DNA from 4 places in the Eubacterium sp. BIOML-A2 genome. Region 3 is predicted to be linked to each of the others. Evidence: predicted binding sites of a transcription regulator. Region 3 holds the regulator's gene; each other region holds the start of a gene.

What was found. The regulator Rex, encoded in region 3, represses fermentation and respiration genes when NADH is low (regulators of the CRP and FNR family bind a similar motif). The targets are predictions, from matches to a motif close to ATTGTTAANNNNTTAACAAT.
Region 1: the regulator Rex is predicted to act here: its motif matches at 1,524-1,543, upstream of gap (type I glyceraldehyde-3-phosphate dehydrogenase).
Region 2: the regulator Rex is predicted to act here: its motif matches at 2,268-2,287, upstream of GKG43_RS15645 (glycerol dehydrogenase).
Region 4: the regulator Rex is predicted to act here: its motif matches at 2,013-2,032, upstream of adhE (bifunctional acetaldehyde-CoA/alcohol dehydrogenase).

Annotation. Positions count from the first base shown of each region.
Region 1 covers NZ_WKZK01000063.1:20,831-25,554, forward strand. Annotated here, with positions in the region: gene mnmA (tRNA 2-thiouridine(34) synthase MnmA) at 1-656, shown strand, start outside; gene GKG43_RS18895 (histidinol-phosphatase HisJ family protein) at 653-1,471, shown strand; gene gap (type I glyceraldehyde-3-phosphate dehydrogenase) at 1,623-2,636, shown strand; gene GKG43_RS18905 (phosphoglycerate kinase) at 2,797-3,990, shown strand; gene tpiA (triose-phosphate isomerase) at 4,113-4,724, shown strand, end outside.
Region 2 covers NZ_WKZK01000046.1:51,357-56,080, forward strand. Annotated here, with positions in the region: gene GKG43_RS15640 (molybdopterin cofactor-binding domain-containing protein) at 1-936, shown strand, start outside; gene GKG43_RS15645 (glycerol dehydrogenase) at 1,142-2,242, opposite strand; gene GKG43_RS15650 (acetyltransferase) at 2,523-3,008, opposite strand; gene GKG43_RS15655 (L,D-transpeptidase family protein) at 3,256-4,653, shown strand.
Region 3 covers NZ_WKZK01000017.1:34,772-39,495, forward strand. Annotated here, with positions in the region: gene GKG43_RS08310 (ABC-F family ATP-binding cassette domain-containing protein) at 1-996, opposite strand, end outside; gene GKG43_RS08315 (redox-sensing transcriptional repressor Rex) at 1,199-1,843, shown strand; gene GKG43_RS08320 (NAD(P)H-hydrate dehydratase) at 2,034-3,539, shown strand; gene alr (alanine racemase) at 3,536-4,699, shown strand.
Region 4 covers NZ_WKZK01000014.1:38,431-43,154, reverse strand. Annotated here, with positions in the region: gene GKG43_RS07290 (DNA-directed RNA polymerase subunit alpha) at 144-1,103, shown strand; gene GKG43_RS07285 (L17 family ribosomal protein) at 1,278-1,814, shown strand; gene adhE (bifunctional acetaldehyde-CoA/alcohol dehydrogenase) at 2,091-4,709, shown strand.

The sequences.
Region 1 (4,724 bases), on a different contig from region 3:
GTTTTACACTGATGCGTTCCGCGACTCTTGCAAAGGATCAGACCTATGCGCTTTATAATCTGACCCAGGAACAGCTGAAACACACGCTGATGCCAGTGGGAGAATACACAAAGGATGAGGTGCGCCGGATTGCCGAAAAAATCGGCCTTATGGTTGCAAACAAGCCGGACAGCCAGGATATCTGTTTTGTTCCTGACGGTGATTATGCATCTTATATAGAAGAAACAGCAGGAATCAGGATGCCGGAGGGGAATTTTGTGAGCAGTGACGGCCGTGTGCTGGGACGGCACAAAGGCATTACCCACTATACGGTTGGACAACGAAAAGGTCTGGGGCTTGCCCTGGGATATCCCGCCTTTGTGCTGGAGATCCGCCCAAAGACCAATGAAGTGGTGATCGGTACAAACGAAGAGTCCCTGACCCATACGCTTCGGGCAGGAACGCTGAACTTTATGTCTGTAGAAGATTTGACGGAACCTTTACGAGTTTTTACAAAAATACGCTATAACCATAAGGGGGCATGGTGTATAATAGAGAAAACGGGAGACGATGAGGTGCTCTGCACTTTCGAGGAGCCGCAGCGGGCGGTGACTCCCGGACAGGCTGTCGTATTTTACGACGGCGAATACGTACTCGGCGGAGGGACCATTTTATGATAACCAGTGATTTTCACATGCATACTAACTTTTCGATTGACAGCGACATTTCTCCCAGGGACATGATAGAGGGCGCCCTGGCAAAGGGATTGACGACAATCTGTATAACGGACCATAACGACAAAGACTATCCGGTTCACGAGGATATTGGAATGGAGGGGTCCCTTTTCGAATTAGACAGATATTTTCAGGAACTGGGCTCGCTCAGGGAAGAATATGCGGACAGGATTGATGTGCGCATCGGGATTGAAATTGGGCTGCAGCCTCATCTGGGAGAATACTATAAAGAATTAGTCAGTCAATATCCCTTCGATTTTGTGATCGGTTCTGTCCATGTGGTAAACGGGGAAGATCCGTATTATCAGAAAATGTTTGAAACACGGACGGATGAAGACGCATACAGAGAGACATTTGAGGTAACACTGGAAGATATAGAGTCCGTGCAGGACTTTGATGTGCTGGGACATATTGATTATGTTGTGCGCTATGGAAAAAAACAGGCGCAGGAATACAGTTACCGGAAGTATGCGGATATTCTGGACGAGATCCTGAAAAAAGTGATTTCCATGGGGAAGGGGATCGAGATGAATATGGCCGGATTCAAGTACGGTCTCGGCTTCTGCCATCCGCATCCGGATGTGATCAGGCGGTACAGGGAGCTCGGCGGAGAGGTGATCACAATCGGCGCCGACGGGCACCGGCCGGAACACATTGCCTACGATTTTCAGAAGGCAGGGGACATCCTGAAGGGCTGCGGCTTTAAATACTACACAGAATTTAAGTCCAGAACGCCGATTTTTCAACAACTTCCATAAAAATATATTTAGCACTTGAATTTTTGTTCTTGATTTAGTACAATAAACCGTAGTTGATGAATCTTTAACAAACTTGAGGTTTGCTGAAGGTTTCACAATATAATGACTGTGTAACAGTTAACAACTTTCAAAACTTTAGGAGGAATTAATCATGGCAGTAAAAGTAGCGATTAATGGATTTGGACGTATTGGACGTCTCGCATTCAGACAGATGTTCGGAACAGAAGGGTATGAAGTAGTTGCAATCAACGACTTAACATCTCCGAAAATGTTGGCTCACTTATTAAAATATGACTCAACACAGGGAAAATATGCACTTGCTGACAAAGTAACAGCTGGTGAGGACTCCATCACAGTAGACGGAAAAGAAATCAAAATCTATGCTAAAGCTAACGCTGAAGAACTTCCATGGGGAGAGATTGGTGTAGACGTAGTTCTGGAGTGTACAGGCTTCTATACATCAAAAGCAAAAGCAGAGGCTCACATCAAAGCAGGCGCTAAGAAAGTAGTCATCTCTGCTCCGGCTGGAAATGACCTTCCTACAATCGTATATAATGTTAACCACGAGGAGCTGACAAAAGAGGACAACATCATCTCAGCAGCTTCCTGTACAACAAACTGTCTGGCACCGATGGCAAAAGCACTGAACGATCTTGCTGAGATCAAGACAGGTATCATGTGCACAATCCATGCTTACACAGGCGACCAGATGACACTTGACGGACCTCAGAGAAAAGGCGATCTGAGAAGATCACGTGCAGCTGCAGTGAATATCGTTCCTAACAGCACAGGCGCAGCTAAGGCAATCGGCCTTGTTATCCCGGCACTGAACGGCAAGCTGATCGGAGCTGCTCAGCGTGTTCCTACCCCGACAGGATCCACAACAATCCTGACAGCAGTAGTTGAAGGAACAGTAACAGTAGATCAGATCAACGAAGCTATGAAAGCTGCTTCCAACGAGTCTTTCGGATACAACACAGATGAGATCGTATCCAGCGACATCGTAGGAATGAACTATGGTTCTTTATTTGATGCTACTCAGACAATGGTACTGCCTCTGGACAACGGAACAACACAGGTACAGGTTGTATCCTGGTATGACAATGAGAATTCTTACACAAGCCAGATGGTAAGAACAATCAAATACTTTGGAACATTACTGTAAGTCGGTATTTCGGAAAATATAATCGGCAGATTAATTTCTAAAAAATAGACTCACAAAGGGTCCGGTCTTATATAGGGCCGGATCCTTTTTTTCATGAATTATAGGGGATAGTGTGACTGCTCTATCCCTAGAAGGTAATTATTAAACAGGAGGCAATAAGATGCTCAACAAAAAATCAGTAGACGATATTAATGTTAAGGGTAAAAAAGTTCTTGTAAGATGCGATTTTAATGTACCATTGATTGACGGAAAGATCACAGACGAGAACCGTCTTGTGGCTGCACTGCCGACGATTAAAAAGCTGGTGGCAGACGGCGGTAAAGTGATCCTTTGTTCCCACCTGGGCAAGCCGAAGGGACAGCCTCTTCCGGAATTATCACTTGCACCGGTCGCTGTCAGATTATCCGAACTGCTCGGACAGGAAGTAAAATTCGCAGCAGATCCTGAGGTTGTAGGACCAAATGCAAAGGCAGCAGTAGAGGCAATGAATGACGGAGACATCGTCCTTCTCGAGAATACCCGCTACAGAGCAGAAGAGACAAAGAACGGCGAAGCTTTCAGCAAAGATCTGGCATCTCTTTGCGATGTTTTTGTAAACGATGCATTCGGAACAGCACATAGGGCACACTGTTCAAACGTTGGTGTTACACAGTTTGTAGAGACCGCAGTAGTAGGATACTTAATGCAGAAAGAAATAGATTTCCTGGGCAATGCAGTAGAGAATCCGGCGAGACCTTTTGTTGCAATTCTTGGCGGCGCTAAGGTTTCCAGTAAGATTTCCGTTATCGAGAACCTTTTGGACAAGGTTGACACCCTGATCATCGGGGGCGGAATGTCTTACACATTCAGCAAGGCTCAGGGCGGAAGCGTCGGCAAATCTCTTCTGGAAGAAGATTACTGCCAGTACGCGCTGGATATGATCAAAAAAGCAGAGGAAAAGGGCGTGAAGCTTCTTCTGCCGGTTGACAATGTGATCGCAGATGATTTCTCCAATGATGCAAATACGAAAGTGGTAGGACGCGGAGAGATCCCGGATGGCTGGGAAGGACTGGATATCGGACCTGAGACTGCTAAATTATATGCAGACGAAGTGAAGAGTGCAAAGACTGTTGTCTGGAACGGACCAATGGGATGCTTCGAGATGCCGAACTTTGCGGCAGGAACAGAGGCAGTGGCAAAGGCGCTTTCAGAGACAGATGCAGTGACAATCATCGGCGGTGGTGATTCCGCAGCTGCAGTTAACCAGCTGGGATACGGCGACAAGATGACACACATCTCTACAGGCGGCGGAGCTTCCCTGGAATTCCTTGAAGGAAAAGAGCTTCCGGGCGTAGCGGCAGCAAACGACAAATAAAGGATCTATATTCCGGCAGGTTCGGAATTGACAATACCACGCAGGGCATCCATAACACATGTCCTGTGGGCCGGGCTGCGGCAAAGCAGCAGAACAAATGAACGATAAAAGGAGACCATATCATGTCAAGAAAGAAAATCATCGCAGGTAACTGGAAAATGAACAAGACTCCAAGTGAGGCAGTAGCTTTGGTTGAGGAGTTAAAACCATTAGTGGCAAACGAAGAGGTTGACGTAGTTTTCTGTGTGCCGGCTATTGATATCGTACCGGTTGTAGAGGCTTCTAAGGGAAGCAATATTCAGGTTGGCGCGGAGAATATGTATTTTGAGGAGAGCGGCGCTTACACAGGCGAGATCTCTCCGGCTATGCTTGTTGATGCAGGGGTAAGATACGTTGTTCTCGGACATTCCGAGAGAAGAGAATACTTCGGTGAGACAAACGAAGACGTTAACAAAAAAGTGCTGAAAGCATTTGAGCACGGTATCACACCTATCATGTGCTGCGGTGAGACACTGGAGCAGAGAGAACAGGGCGTGACCATGGATTTTATCCGCCAGCAGGTTAAGGTTGGGCTCCAGAATGTTACTGCTGACCAGGCTAAGACCGCAGTGATCGCTTACGAGCCGATCTGGGCAATTGGAACAGGAAAGACTGCTACAACAGAGCAGGCTCAGGAAGTATGTGCAGGAATCCGTGCATGCATCGCTGAAGTTTATGATCAGGCTACAGCAGAG
Region 2 (4,724 bases), on a different contig from region 3:
GGGAAAGTCCGGGGCGTTGGAGTTGCAATGGCTATGCAGGGATCCGGCATCTCAGCGGTGGACACTGCATCGGTGGGAATCAAGGTGAATGACGATGGCTTTTACAGCCTTATGATCGGGGCGACAGACATGGGAACCGGATGCGACACCATATTAGCCCAGATGGCAGCCGAATGTCTGGAGTGTGAGATAGAAGAAATCATTGTGCATGGAGTAGATACCGATGTATCCCCTTATGACTGCGGTTCCTATGCGTCCAGCACCACCTATGTGACAGGTATGGCTGTTGTAAAGACCTGTGAGACACTTAGAGAGAAAATCTGTGTCAGAGGGGCGTCATATCTTGGATGCTCTGTGGAAGATGTGGAATTTGATGGGGAACGAGTTCTGGATCTGAAAACCGGAAGGAGCATATCAAGGGCTGACATCGGCAATCGGGTTATGTGCAACAATGAAGAAGCACTCTATGCCAGCGAGGCATTTACCTCACCGGTATCACCACCGCCGTTTATGGTGGGCATGGCAGAGGTAGAGATCGATAAAGAGACGGGAGAGCTGGAGCTGGTTGATTATGCTGCAGTCGTAGATTGTGGAACCGTAGTCAATCCGAATCTGGCCAGAATCCAGGCGGAGGGCGGAATAGCCCAGGGGATAGGCATGGCCCTGTACGAGGATATCGTATACAGCGAAAAGGGAAAAAATTACAGCAATTCTTTTATGCAGTATAAAATCCCGAGCCGGCTGGATGTAGGAGAGATCCGGGTGGAGTTTGAGAGCAGTTACGAGCCGACAGGCCCCTTCGGTGCAAAATCCATAGGAGAAATCGTCATCAATACGCCGCCCCCGGCAATCGCAAACGCAGTTCAGAATGCAGTGGGAGTGATAGTGCGGGAAATGCCTATTACATCGGAAAAAATCTATAAGGGGATGCGGTGAGATAGTTTTTTGCGGCGGGGGCGCCTGTCCTGAGAGGTTCACCTGCCGTGGTGCGGAGAAAATGGGGATGCCCCTTTTTGGAAGCAGATCACTTGTAAAGAACGGCTAAATGGAAACCCTGCCGGATTTTGAGACACCAGAGACATTCACTGCACAATCTTGATGATTGTGCAGCGAATGTCTCTTATTGAATCCAAAGTTTTTCTTAAGCTTCTCCCAGGAAGTATCTGCCGTATGCATCGGCGGCTTTGATTGCTGCGCATACGGTTTCTGGGGTGACTTCGAACGGCAGGTTATGCAGGGTGTCATTTTCTGCGCATGCTGCGGTGGCAACGGCCATGAGTTTTTCTTCGGTTACTTCTTTGATTCCCAGTTCTTTTAATGTTACGGGCAGGCCCAGTTCGATGCAGAAGTCGATGATTTCCTGGAGTTCTTCTGCGGGGATGTTTTCGAGTACCAACTGGGTGATTGTCCCGAATGCTACTTTTTCGCCGTGGTACATGTGGTGGCAGTCTTCCAGAACTGTCAGGCCGTTGTGGATGGCATGTGCTCCTGCGAGTCCGCCGCTTTCAAAGCCGATTCCGCTCAGCAGGGTGTTGGCTTCTATTACTTTTTCTACAGCTGCGGTGCATGCTCCTGCTTCCAGTGCAAGTTTTGCTTTTACGCCTTCTTCCATTAATGTATCAAAGCATAATTTTGCCAGGGCCATAGCTGCTGAGGTCACTTTTCCGCCTGCACAGGTAGCGGCGCCTTTTGTCTGTACCGCTCTTGCCTCAAAATATGTGGCAAGGGCATCCCCCATGCCGGATACGGTTAAACGTACCGGTGATTTTGAAATAATGTCCGTATCCATCAAGACCATATTCGGATTAGCCGGAAGGAATAAATACTCCTCAAATACGCCTTCATCCGTGTAGATCACAGAAAGAGCGCTGCAAGGAGCGTCCGTAGATGCAATGGTAGGGCACACCAGAACCGGCGTATGTCCATAATAAGCCACTGCTTTAGCCGTATCCAGAATCTTTCCGCCCCCGATCCCAATCACAAGATCACAGTTTTCCTTCTTCAAAATCTCAGTAAGACGATTAATTTCATTCTTGCTGCATTCACCATTAAAATAATCATATACGATTTCAAAATCCTGACCGGCAAAGCTTCCATCAACAATATTGCCGATCCGCTTATAACCAGATTCTGTAATAAGAATCAAAGCCTTCTTCCCATACACCTTCGCATAATCACAGAGCCTTGCCATCTCGTTAGCACCCTGTACGTATTTGCCCGGACTAATTAAAATATTTGCCATTTGTAATTCCTCCTAAATCAATCAGTATGTTATTTTATTAACAATCATATTATGCACTGATTCTCCAATAAAGTCAATCCCGTACCAAAACTTTCTCACACCCAGATTCCTCTTACGGTAACAATTCAGACAAGCCTGAACTGTTACAATTTACGTTACCATCCGAGTGGGAGGTCTTCCCCACCGTTTGGATGAACCAGCCTGCCGTGGAACGGAGCGGGGACAGACGGAAACATATATCTGTCCGTCTGTCCCCGCTCCGTCCCACGGCAGGCATCCCCTACATTCGTTTCTGATATCCCAGCCGCTCACTTCCATCCTCCAGATAGATGATCCCGCAGTACTGAAACCCATTTTTATCGAGCATATGCTGCATGACCACATTATCTCTGTGTGTATCAATACGGAGATTCCTGCACTGCTCCAGTGCCCAGTTCAGGCAGAAGGATGCAGCTCCGCGGATGGTGCCGTCTGAGGTAATCCTGTGTACAACCCCATAGGGGGATTCATCCAGCCACTGACCGTTATATATTTTAGTATAAGTATCATCACGGCCCTCCTTATAATAGAATGCAGCTATGATATTGCCGTGTTCTTCGCAGACATAACTGTTTCCATCCTCAATATCCTGAGCCAGCAGTGCTTTCGGCGGATAGGTGCTGCCCCATTGTGTGGGATTTCCGTGGCTTGTCATAAACATTCTTGCGCTTTCATACATTTTCAGCAGAATTTCCAGATCTGCCAGCCTTGCCTTTCTAATTTTCATGTTTAAATACTACCTTTCAAATGTTATTTATTCTGATAATAATACATCGCATACTATGCAATATATGTGCGGTTTTAGTAATGGTTTTATGATGTTTAAAATAAATTACACACATATTTTTATTTTAAAACGATTCACATATTAAAGCAATTAGAAAAAATACTGAAAATTTGCAGCCTTTTGCCTTGAAAATCCGTCTATTTAATGTAATGATAATACTGTATTACTATAGAGGAGGGCACATAAGATGAGCGGCAAGAAGAAGGTGTTACTGGCAGGGGGGATAGCAGCTGGCATTTTGATCTGTATTTACTGTGGCATATCTATTTATTTCATGAATCATTTCTTTCATAATACCAGGATCAATGGTGTGGATTTTTCCATGAAAACGGCAGATGAGGCCGAGCGGTATTTTGCAGGGCAGATTGATGGGTATGCGCTGAAAGTTACTCCGATAGAAGGCGGCAGTGAGGAGATCAGCGGATCATCGATATCAATGAAGTATAAGAAGAGCAAAGAGCTGGATAAAGCGCTGAAGGAGCAGGGGGCGTTTCTTTGGCCTTCGATGTTTTGGAAGGATCATAAGGTGAAGCTGTCTCTGGGTTTTGATTATGACCAAAAACAGCTGGAGGAAAAGATTCAGGCGCTGCAATGTTTCCAGAATGAAGAAAAGAGCGATCCGGAGAGCGCTAAGCCGGAGTTTGATGGGGATAAGTTTGTTGTAAAGCCGGAGGTGCTGGGGACAAAAGTCGATCAGGAGCCGATGAAGGAAAAGCTGATACAGGCAGTGCAGGGGCTGGAAGAGGAATTCAGCCTGGAGAAAGAAGACTGTTATCTGAAGCCGAAGTATACTGCGGATTCAAAAGAGGTGGCGGCTGCCTGCGATACCTTGAACAAGTACTGCGGGACAAGCATCACTTACGATATGGCGCCGCATAAAGAAGTGGTGGACAAGGCGCTGATTTCTACTTGGCTGTCCTGGGATGAGAGCATGAATGTTACTTTCCACGAAGACAAGGTCAGAGAGTATATGAATCAATTCGCCGCAAAATACGAAACTCTTTATGGGACTCGTCCGCTGACCACGCCCTGGGGAAAAGCGACGGAAGTAAGCGGCGGCACCTACGGCTGGGCAATCAATGAGGCGGCTGAGGCGGATGCTCTGATCGCCAGTATTAAAGCAGGTGAGCAGGCAACCAAAGAGCCGGTATATGAGCAGCGGGCGGCAAGCCATGAGCAGCAGGACTGGGGCAAAACATTTATTGAGGTGGATCTGAGTGCGCAGTATATGTGGTATATTGTTGATGGGAATGTGGCCTTTGAGACGGCTGTGGTAACCGGCAAGCCTTATGAACACTCCACACCGGCGGGGGTATATGACATCCTTATGATGATCCCAGGCACTACCCTTGTGGGAAATATTGTGCCTGAGACGGGAGAGCCGGAGTACCGGACATGGGTGGACTACTGGATGCAGGTGACTTACGGCGGTGTCGGATTCCATGATGCCACATGGCAGCCCGCTTTCGGGGGAGATCTGTACTGGAGCATTGGTTCCCACGGATGTATTAATATGCCGTTGGACGGCGCGGCGACATTATACAGCATGATATCGAACGGGACTCCTGTTGTCATGCACTACTGATACACATAAGCGGAGAAGAAAACACTATATATTGTATAAAATTAGATACAAGGCCTATAATGAAAACTATT
Region 3 (4,724 bases):
CCCCTCCACTGAAAGCACGTCGTTGCCGCTCAGGCAAGAGGGCTCCAGGGAAAAATGGATCTCCTTCGCCGCCTCCTGGGGCTTATCGACCAGCGTCATCTTATCCAGCAGTTTTTCACGGCTTTCCGCGCGCTTGATGGACTTCTCACGGTTAAAAGACCGGAGTTTTTCTATGACGGCCTCCTGATGCTTGATTTCCCTCTGCTGGTTCAGATATTCTTTCATCATGGCGTCGCGGATCTGTTGTTTTTTGTCCGCATAGGCCTTATAGTTGCCGGCGTACATCCGGACAGCCCCATTTTCGATCTCCACCACTTTTGTGACCACTCTGTTTAAGAAGAAACGATCATGGGAGACGATAAATACGGCGCCGGGGTAGTTCAGCAGATAGGTCTCAAGCCAGGTGATGGAATTTAAATCCAGATGGTTTGTGGGCTCATCCAGAAGCAGGATATCGGGTTTTGTGAGGAGCAGTTTTCCCAGGGAAACCCTTGTTTTCTGCCCTCCGGAAAGGGTGTCCGTTTTTTTGTCAAAATCCTCCTCCTGAAACCCAAGTCCTTTGAGGACGCCTGTCAGCTCGCTTTCGTAAGCATACCCATTCTGTGCCTCAAACGCGGACATCATGCGATGATAGGTATCGAGCCTGCTCTGAAGGGCATCACCGCTCAGAGACTTCAATTCCTTTTCAATAGCACGGATTTGATTTTCCAACTCGATAATATCAGCCTTTGCTGTCTTTACTTCCTCATATATGGAGCGGCCGCCCTCGAGTTTCTGCTGCTGTGCGAGATATCCGAGAGTTTTCCCTTTTGTAACTACAATTTCACCGCTGTCGGCTGGCTCTTCCTTTACGATCATCTTAAGAATGGTGGATTTTCCGGCCCCGTTTACTCCGACCAGAGCCGCTTTTTCTCTGTCTTCTATATGAAAAGAGCCGTCTCTGACAATGACCTGTCCACCGAAAGCTTTATTGAGATTATGGCATGCAAGTATCATAAGAAACCTCCTGTTGTCTTCTGTATCGGGCCTTCGGTTATGCTTCAGCCGCCGAAACCCCGCCCGCCGGGCATGAGTTACGGTATGCCCTTGAGTATACTTATTTCATTATAACGAAAATTGTTTAAAATACAACTAAAATTTGACTTTGCCCGTACAATTCTATATAATATTAAATAGATTAAGTTTGGAGGGGATAGCTGTGGAAGATAGAGAGATATCACGTGCAGTAATTGGACGGCTGCCCAGATATTACAGATATTTGGGAGAATTACTGGATGCAGGAGTAGAACGGATTTCATCAAATGACCTGAGCAAGAAGATGAGCGTCACTGCATCTCAGATTCGCCAGGATTTAAACAACTTCGGTGGTTTCGGCCAGCAGGGCTATGGATACAATGTTAAGTATCTCTATACAGAGATCGGAAAGATTCTGGGACTGAACAGAAAACATAACGTAATCATAATAGGAGCGGGTAACCTGGGACAGGCGCTTGCCAATTACGCGGCTTTTGAAAAGAGCGGCTTTATACTGCAGGGGATTTTTGACGTGAATCCAAGACTGGAAGGGGTAACTATACGTGGAATCCCGATCCGTATGATGGACGACCTGAGAGAATTTGTTGAAAATACGGACATAGAGATTGCTGCATTGACGATTCCAAAGTCAAAAGCAGTGGAAGTAGCCGATATGCTTGTTGAGAATGGTATCAAGGGCATATGGAATTTTGCGCACACTGATCTGCACCTGCCGGATGATGTGATCGTAGAAAGCGTACATTTGTCTGATAGTTTGATGAAACTGTCTTATAATATCAGCCGTTACAATGAAGAACATGATAATTGATTAACAATATAAAACGTGTAACAAAGGCACTGCGCCTTTGTTGCACGTTATTTCACTTATTGGGACACCTGCGCCTATCAGATACAATCCCTTCGGATACGCACAGTGGTATTAGAGGCAGATGCGGTGAGGACGCTGCGGACGCGGGTTTCACAAGCAAAACACTATGAAAATAAAGGAGAGTGAGTATATGAGATATCTGCCTACCGGTGAATGGATGCAGAAAGCGGACAATTACACGATCCATGAGATCGGGATTCCCTCTATGGTGCTGATGGAGCGGGCTGCTCTGGCGGCGGTGGCCGTTATGGAGCAGGAAAAAATCAATACACACAGAACGCTGGTGGTCTGCGGCTCCGGCAACAACGGCGGCGACGGCTTTGCAGTTGCGCGCCTGTTAAAAGAAAAAGGCTGTGATGTTGAGGCCGCTTTCATCGGAAACGAAGAATCCAGGACTCCTGACTGCATGCAGCAAATGAAAATCGCTGAAAATTGCGGTGTTCCTGTAGTAACAACAATCAACAGAAAGGAATATACTGTTATAGTGGATGCCGTTTTCGGCGTGGGCTTGAATCGGGAAGTCTCGGGAGCTTATGCGGCAAATATTAAAAAGATGAGTGCGCTGCCGGGACAGAAGGTTGCCATAGATATCCCTTCCGGCATCTGCTCAGCCACTGGAAAGGTATTAGGGACGGCATTTTCAGCCGATCTGACGGTTACTTTTGAGTGCGAAAAACTGGGCTGTGTTTTACATCCGGGCTGCCAATATGCCGGAAAAACTGTTGCCGTATCCATCGGAATCAGCCGGAAGCTTTTTGAAAAAGAACCGGGTGTCTGCTACACATTTGAAAAATCGGACCTGCCGGAGCTGATCCCGCCCCGAAGGCCCAATTCACATAAAGGAAACTATGGGAAGATCCTGATGATTACCGGAAGCCGCGGTATGTCGGGCGCCGCATATTTGAGTGCGAAGGCCGCGTATAGATGCGGCGCGGGTCTGGTCCGGATTTATACACATGAAGATAACCGGGTGATATTGCAGCAGCTTTTACCGGAAGCGATTGTAAGCACTTATACTGAATATGAGGAAGAAGCCATTCGGGATCTCCTCGCATGGGCGGATGTGGCCTGCATTGGCTGCGGGCTGGGACAGAGCCGTGTTGCGGAGAGTATCTTGACTCAGGTCGTGAAAGAGGTTCAGATTCCCTGCGTGATAGATGCAGATGGGCTGAATATACTGGGGTGCCATCCGGAACTGCTGGAAGAACGGGAGCGGCCCATTGTCCTGACGCCGCATATGAAAGAAATGTCCGGCCTGCTGGGCTGTTCTGTTACAGAGCTGCAGGAAAAGCGTTTTGAGATGACCAGGGCATTTACAGACTGGGCGGGTGTTGTCTGCGTCTTAAAGGATGCACGAACAATTGCGGCCAAGTGGGACCGTCAGATATTCGTCAATACTGCGGGAAACAGTTCTATGGCAAAGGCCGGGTCCGGGGATGTGCTCGCGGGGGTTATTACAGGGCTGATGGCCCAGGGACTGAAGCCATATGAGGCGGCTGTCTGCGGGGTATACCTGCACGCCTGCGCGGGAGACGAGGCCAAAGCAGCCAGGGGTTCCTACAGTGTGCTGGCAGAAGATATAACGGCGGGAATCGGGGACTGCCTAAAAAGAACAGAGGAGAGTATGGAGCAATGAAACAGTTTAACAGGGTATTTGCCAGGGTAGACCTGGATGCCGTATCATATAATATGGAACAGATGAGGCGGCGGATCGGGGAAGGGGCGCAGATCATCGCCGTGATAAAGATGGATGGGTACGGCCATGGCGCCGTGCCGATTGCGGAGATGTTTGAAGAAAAGGATTACATATGGGGCTACGCCACCGCAAGCCTGGAGGAGGCTGCAGCTCTCCGGAAGGAAGGGCTTAAAAAACCAATTCTCGTACTCGGCTGTATTTTCCCGGAGCAGTATGAGGAGATGATTCTTAAAGATATCCGTGCCACTGTTTATATGAAGGAGATGGCAAAAGGCATGTCAAAAGCCGCGGAAAAACTTGGCAGAACAGCACGTATACATATCAAAGTTGATACAGGGATGGGAAGGCTTGGATTCTTACCCGGCCCGGAGAGTGTAAAGGCCATCCGGGAGATCGGCGGGCTGCCTAATACAGAGATCGAGGGAATGTATACGCATTTTGCCAAAGCCGATGAGACCGACAAGAGCTACACACATAAGCAGCACGAAAAGTTTGAATGGATGAAGAAGGCCCTGGAGGCGGAAGGAACCTCCATTACATATTATCACTGTGACAACAGTGCCGGGATTATCGACTTCCCGGACATGAAACATAATCTGGTCCGCGCGGGTATTTCCACATACGGAATGTACCCGTCAGGGGAGGTCTCGCAGGAAGTCGTGGATCTCAAGCCGGCGCTTGAGCTGATCAGCCACGTTACTTTTGTGAAGGAAGTAGAAGCGGGTACTTCCATCAGCTATGGCGGTACTTTCATTGCACCTAAGAAGATGAAAGTAGCCACTATTCCTGTCGGGTACGGTGACGGATACGCCAGAGGGCTTTCAAATAAAGCTGACGTGCTGATCCGCGGCAGGCGGGCCAGGATACTTGGAAGGGTCTGTATGGACCAGTTTATGGTTGATGTGACAGATATCCCGGGCGTGACGTTCATGGACCAGGCTGTTCTGGTAGGCTTTGACGGGGAGGAACACATCTCTGTGGAAGAACTAAGCGGTCTCTGCGGACGTTTTAACTATGAGTTCGTCTGCTGTCTGGGCAGAAGGATCCCAAGGGTATATACCAGGAACGGGAAAGTTGTAAAACAGGTAGAATATTTCTAGTACATCGTAAAGATTGTCCAAAGTT
Region 4 (4,724 bases), on a different contig from region 3:
GACATCCATGCCGCCGGGAACCGGTGATGCCGATCCGGCGGCAGGATGGAGTTTGTCACACAGGAGCCTTTAGGAAACGGCCCCTGCGTGACACAGGCATCGTACCCCTCAACATATTTAAACCCATAAGGAGGGTCTGTGTAGTGTTTGATTTTAATAAACCTAATATTGAGATTACCGAAATTTCAGAAGATAAAAAATATGGAAAATTCGTTGTCGAGCCTCTGGAACGTGGATACGGAACAACATTAGGCAATTCCCTGAGAAGAATTATGCTTTCATCCCTTCCGGGAGCAGCTATCAGTTCTGTTAAAATCGACGGAGTCCTGCACGAATTCAGTTCCATTCCGGGTGTTAAAGAAGATGTAACCGAGATTATCATGAATCTGAAATCACTGGCAATCAAGAATACATCAGAATCAGACGAAGTAAAGACCGCATATATCGAATTTGAAGGAGAAGGTGTTGTAACAGGCGCTGACATCCAGGCGGATTCCGATATTGAGATTATGAATCCCGACCAGGTCATTGCAACCTTAAGCGGAGGCAAGGACAGCAAGTTGTACATGGAACTTACCATTACAAAAGGAAGAGGATACGTAAGCGCAGACAAGAATAAGAATGAAGACTTACCGATTGGCGTTATTCCGATTGATTCCATATATACTCCGGTAGACCGTGTAAATCTCACAGTAGAGAATACGCGTGTCGGCCAGATTACTGACTATGACAAACTGACATTGGATGTATGGACTAAAGGAACACTGCTTCCGGACGAGGCTGTCAGCCTTGCTGCGAAAGTGCTCAGCGAGCATCTGAAGTTGTTTATCGACCTCTCAGAAGTTGCTCAGGCTGCGGAAGTCATGATCGAAAAAGAAGATGATGAAAAAGAGAAAGTACTGGAGATGAGCATTGATGAATTAGAGCTCTCCGTACGTTCTTATAACTGTCTGAAGAGAGCCGGCATCAATACCGTCGAGGAACTTACCAATAAGACACCGGAAGATATGATGAAGGTGCGTAACCTTGGACGCAAGTCACTGGAAGAAGTGCTGGCCAAGCTGAAGGAATTAGACCTTGAGCTGAACCAGGGCGATGAATAAACGTTACTATTCACGGCTTATGGGCCGTGTATAGTAACGAATAAACAGCCACTGCACCATTATAGATTATTATTTGAATTATCCTGTCAGTAAGCCCGAAGAGCATGGCGGGAGCATTTGATTAATAAGCCCGAAGATGCATAACCAAATGTTTGAAAATGGAGGATTAAAACAATGGCAAAGTATAGAAAACTCGGCAGAACATCCAGCCAGAGAAAAGCCTTAATCAGAAACCAGGTAACAGCTCTGCTGAATAATGGCAGAATCATTACGACAGAAGCAAAAGCAAAAGAGATCCGCAAAGTAGCGGAGGGATTAATTGCTATGGCTGTCAGAGAAAAAGATAATTACGAAGAAGTGACCGTAAAAGCAAAGGTTGCACGTAAAGATAAAGACGGCAAGAGAGTAAAAGAAGTAGTAGACGGCAAAAAAGTTACCGTATATGATGAAGTTGACAAGAAGATCAAGAAAGATATGCCGAGCAGACTTCACGCAAGAAGAGAGATGCTGAAGGTTCTTTATCCTGTAAAGGAAGTTCCGGTAGCTGCTGCAGGTAAGAAGAGAAATACAAAAGAAGTTGATCTTCCGGAAAAACTGTTCTCAGAGATCGCTCCTAAGTATACAGACCGCAACGGCGGCTACACAAGAATCGTAAAGATTGGTCAGCGTAAAGGTGACGCAGCTATGGAAGTGCTGATTGAATTAGTATAATTCTGGAAAGAAAAGTTTATAGAGATATAAATTCTTGATAAATAATGATACGGCCCGGCGGCCGCGGAAAGCTTATTGAATTTTAATGCTTTCCGCAGCCGCCGGATTTTTGTCTTCATAGTATGGATTGCATCTATTTTTGTGCAATATCAACAATAAATGTTAAAAAAATAACGTTAAATATTTGACAAAAGCAATATTGACAATTATTTAACGATGGGTTAAACTAAAACCTGTAATTAAGAAAATTATTCTATTACGGGAGGAAAAATAGAAATGGCAAAGAAGGAAAAGATCGTAGTACCTGAGATTGTAGACAGCGTGGAAACACTCGAAGCAAAAATGAAAGCTATGCGTGAAGCTCAGAAAGTATTTGCTGCTTTTACGCAGGAACAGGTAGATAAGATTTTTTATGAAGCAGCCATGGCTGCGAATAAGATGCGTATTCCGCTTGCAAAGATGGCGGTAGAAGAGACGCAGAGAGGAATTGTGGAAGATAAGGTTATCAAGAACCACTATGCAGCTGAGTACATTTACAATGCGTATAAAGACACCAAAACATGTGGTGTGATAGAGGAAGATGCGGCGTTTGGCATTAAAAAGATAGCAGAGCCGATCGGTCTGGTAGCTGCGGTTATTCCGACCACAAACCCGACTTCAACAGCGATCTTCAAAACACTGCTTTGTCTGAAGACCAGAAATGCAATTATTATCAGCCCCCATCCTGCTGCTAAAGCATGTACGATCGAGGCGGCAAAAGTTGTTCTGGACGCAGCTGTAAAGGCTGGCGCTCCGGAAGGCATTATCGGATGGATTGATGTACCGTCTTTGGAATTAACAAACACCGTTATGAAGGATTCAGACATCATTCTTGCAACCGGCGGACCGGGAATGGTAAAGGCTGCTTACTCATCAGGCAAGCCGGCGCTCGGAGTAGGACCTGGAAACACACCGGTAATTATTGATGAGACAGCTGATGTTAAGATGGCAGTAAATTCCATTATACATTCCAAGACATTCGACAACGGCATGATCTGCGCATCTGAGCAGTCTGTAACAGTTCTTGACAGCATTTATGAGGAAGTGAAAAAAGAATTTGCTTACCGTGGATGCTATTTCCTGAAAAAGGGAGCAGAGCTGGATAAAGTACGCAAGACAATCATTATTAATGGCGCACTGAACAGCAAGATTCCAGGCAAATCAGCATACGAAATTGCAAAAATGGCTGGAGTGGATGTTCCGGAAAACACAAAAATCCTGATAGGTGAAGTGGAATCAGTAGACATTTCCGAAGAGTTTGCTCATGAAAAATTATCTCCTGTACTTGGCATGTATAAAGCAAAAACATTTGATGAAGCGTTGGAAAAAGCAGCCCAGCTTGTAGCCGACGGCGGATACGGTCACACAGCTTCCCTGTATATCCATCCGGCACAGACAGAGAAAATAGCAAAACATGCAGCAGCCATGAAAACGTGCCGTGTTCTTATCAACACACCTTCTTCTCACGGCGGCATCGGCGACCTTTACAACTTCAAAATGGCTCCATCCCTCACACTGGGATGCGGCTCATGGGGCGGAAACTCCGTTTCTGAAAATGTTGGGGTAAAACACTTACTGAATGTTAAGACAGTGGCTGAGAGGAGAGAGAATATGCTTTGGTTCAGAACACCTGAAAAGGTTTACTTCAAAAAAGGCTGTATGCCGGTTGCACTGGATGAGCTGGGAACAATCATGCACAAGAAAAAAGCATTTATCGTTACCGACTCCTTCCTGTACAAAAATGGCTACGTAGCTCCAATCGAGGCAAAACTGGATGAAATGGGTATCCAGCATTCATGCTTCTATGAAGTAGCTCCAGACCCGACCCTGCAGTGTGCACAAAAAGGTGCAGACCAGATGAGAGCATTTGAGCCGGATACAATTATCGCACTTGGCGGTGGTTCTGCAATGGATGCAGCAAAGATCATGTGGGTAATGTACGAACATCCGGAAGCAAATTTTGAAGACATGGCAATGGACTTTATGGATATCCGCAAGAGAGTATATACATTCCCGAAAATGGGAGAGAAAGCTTATTTCGTAGCGATCCCGACCTCTTCAGGAACCGGTTCTGAGGTCACACCTTTTGCAATCATCACAGATGCAGAGACCGGGGTAAAATGGCCGCTTGCAGACTACGAACTGCTTCCGAATATGGCAATTGTAGATGTTGATAACATGATGACCCAGCCAAAGGGCCTGACAAGCGCATCAGGTATCGACGTTATGACACATGCAATCGAGGCATATGTATCTATCATGGCCACAGATTACACAGACGGCCTGGCAATGAAAGCTGTAAAGATGGTATTTGATAATCTTCCATCCGCATACGAGAACGGGGCAAACGACCCACATGCACGCGAGATGATGGCAAATGCTTCCTGTCTGGCAGGTATGGCCTTTGCAAACGCATTCCTCGGACTGAACCACTCTATGGCACACAAGCTGGGTGCATTTCATCACCTTCCACACGGTGTTGCAAATGCAGTACTCCTGACAGAAGTTATGAAATACAATTCAGCAGAGGCTCCGACAAAGATGGGTACATTCTCACAGTATCAGTACCCGCATGCACTTGCAAGATATGCTGAACTGGGACGTTTTGCAGGCTGCACGGGCAAAGATGACCAGGAAGTATTCAATAACCTTGTTGCAAGATTAGAAGAGTTAGAAGAGACAATCGGCATCAAGAAAACGATCAAAGACTATGGCATAGATGAGAAATACTTCCTCGACACACTGGATGATATGGTAGAGCAGGCATTCAACGACCAGTGTACAGGCGCTAACCCAAGATATCCATTGATGAAGGAGATCAAAGAGATCTATCTGAAGTGTTACTACGGCAAATAAGTTTCGCAGTTATTC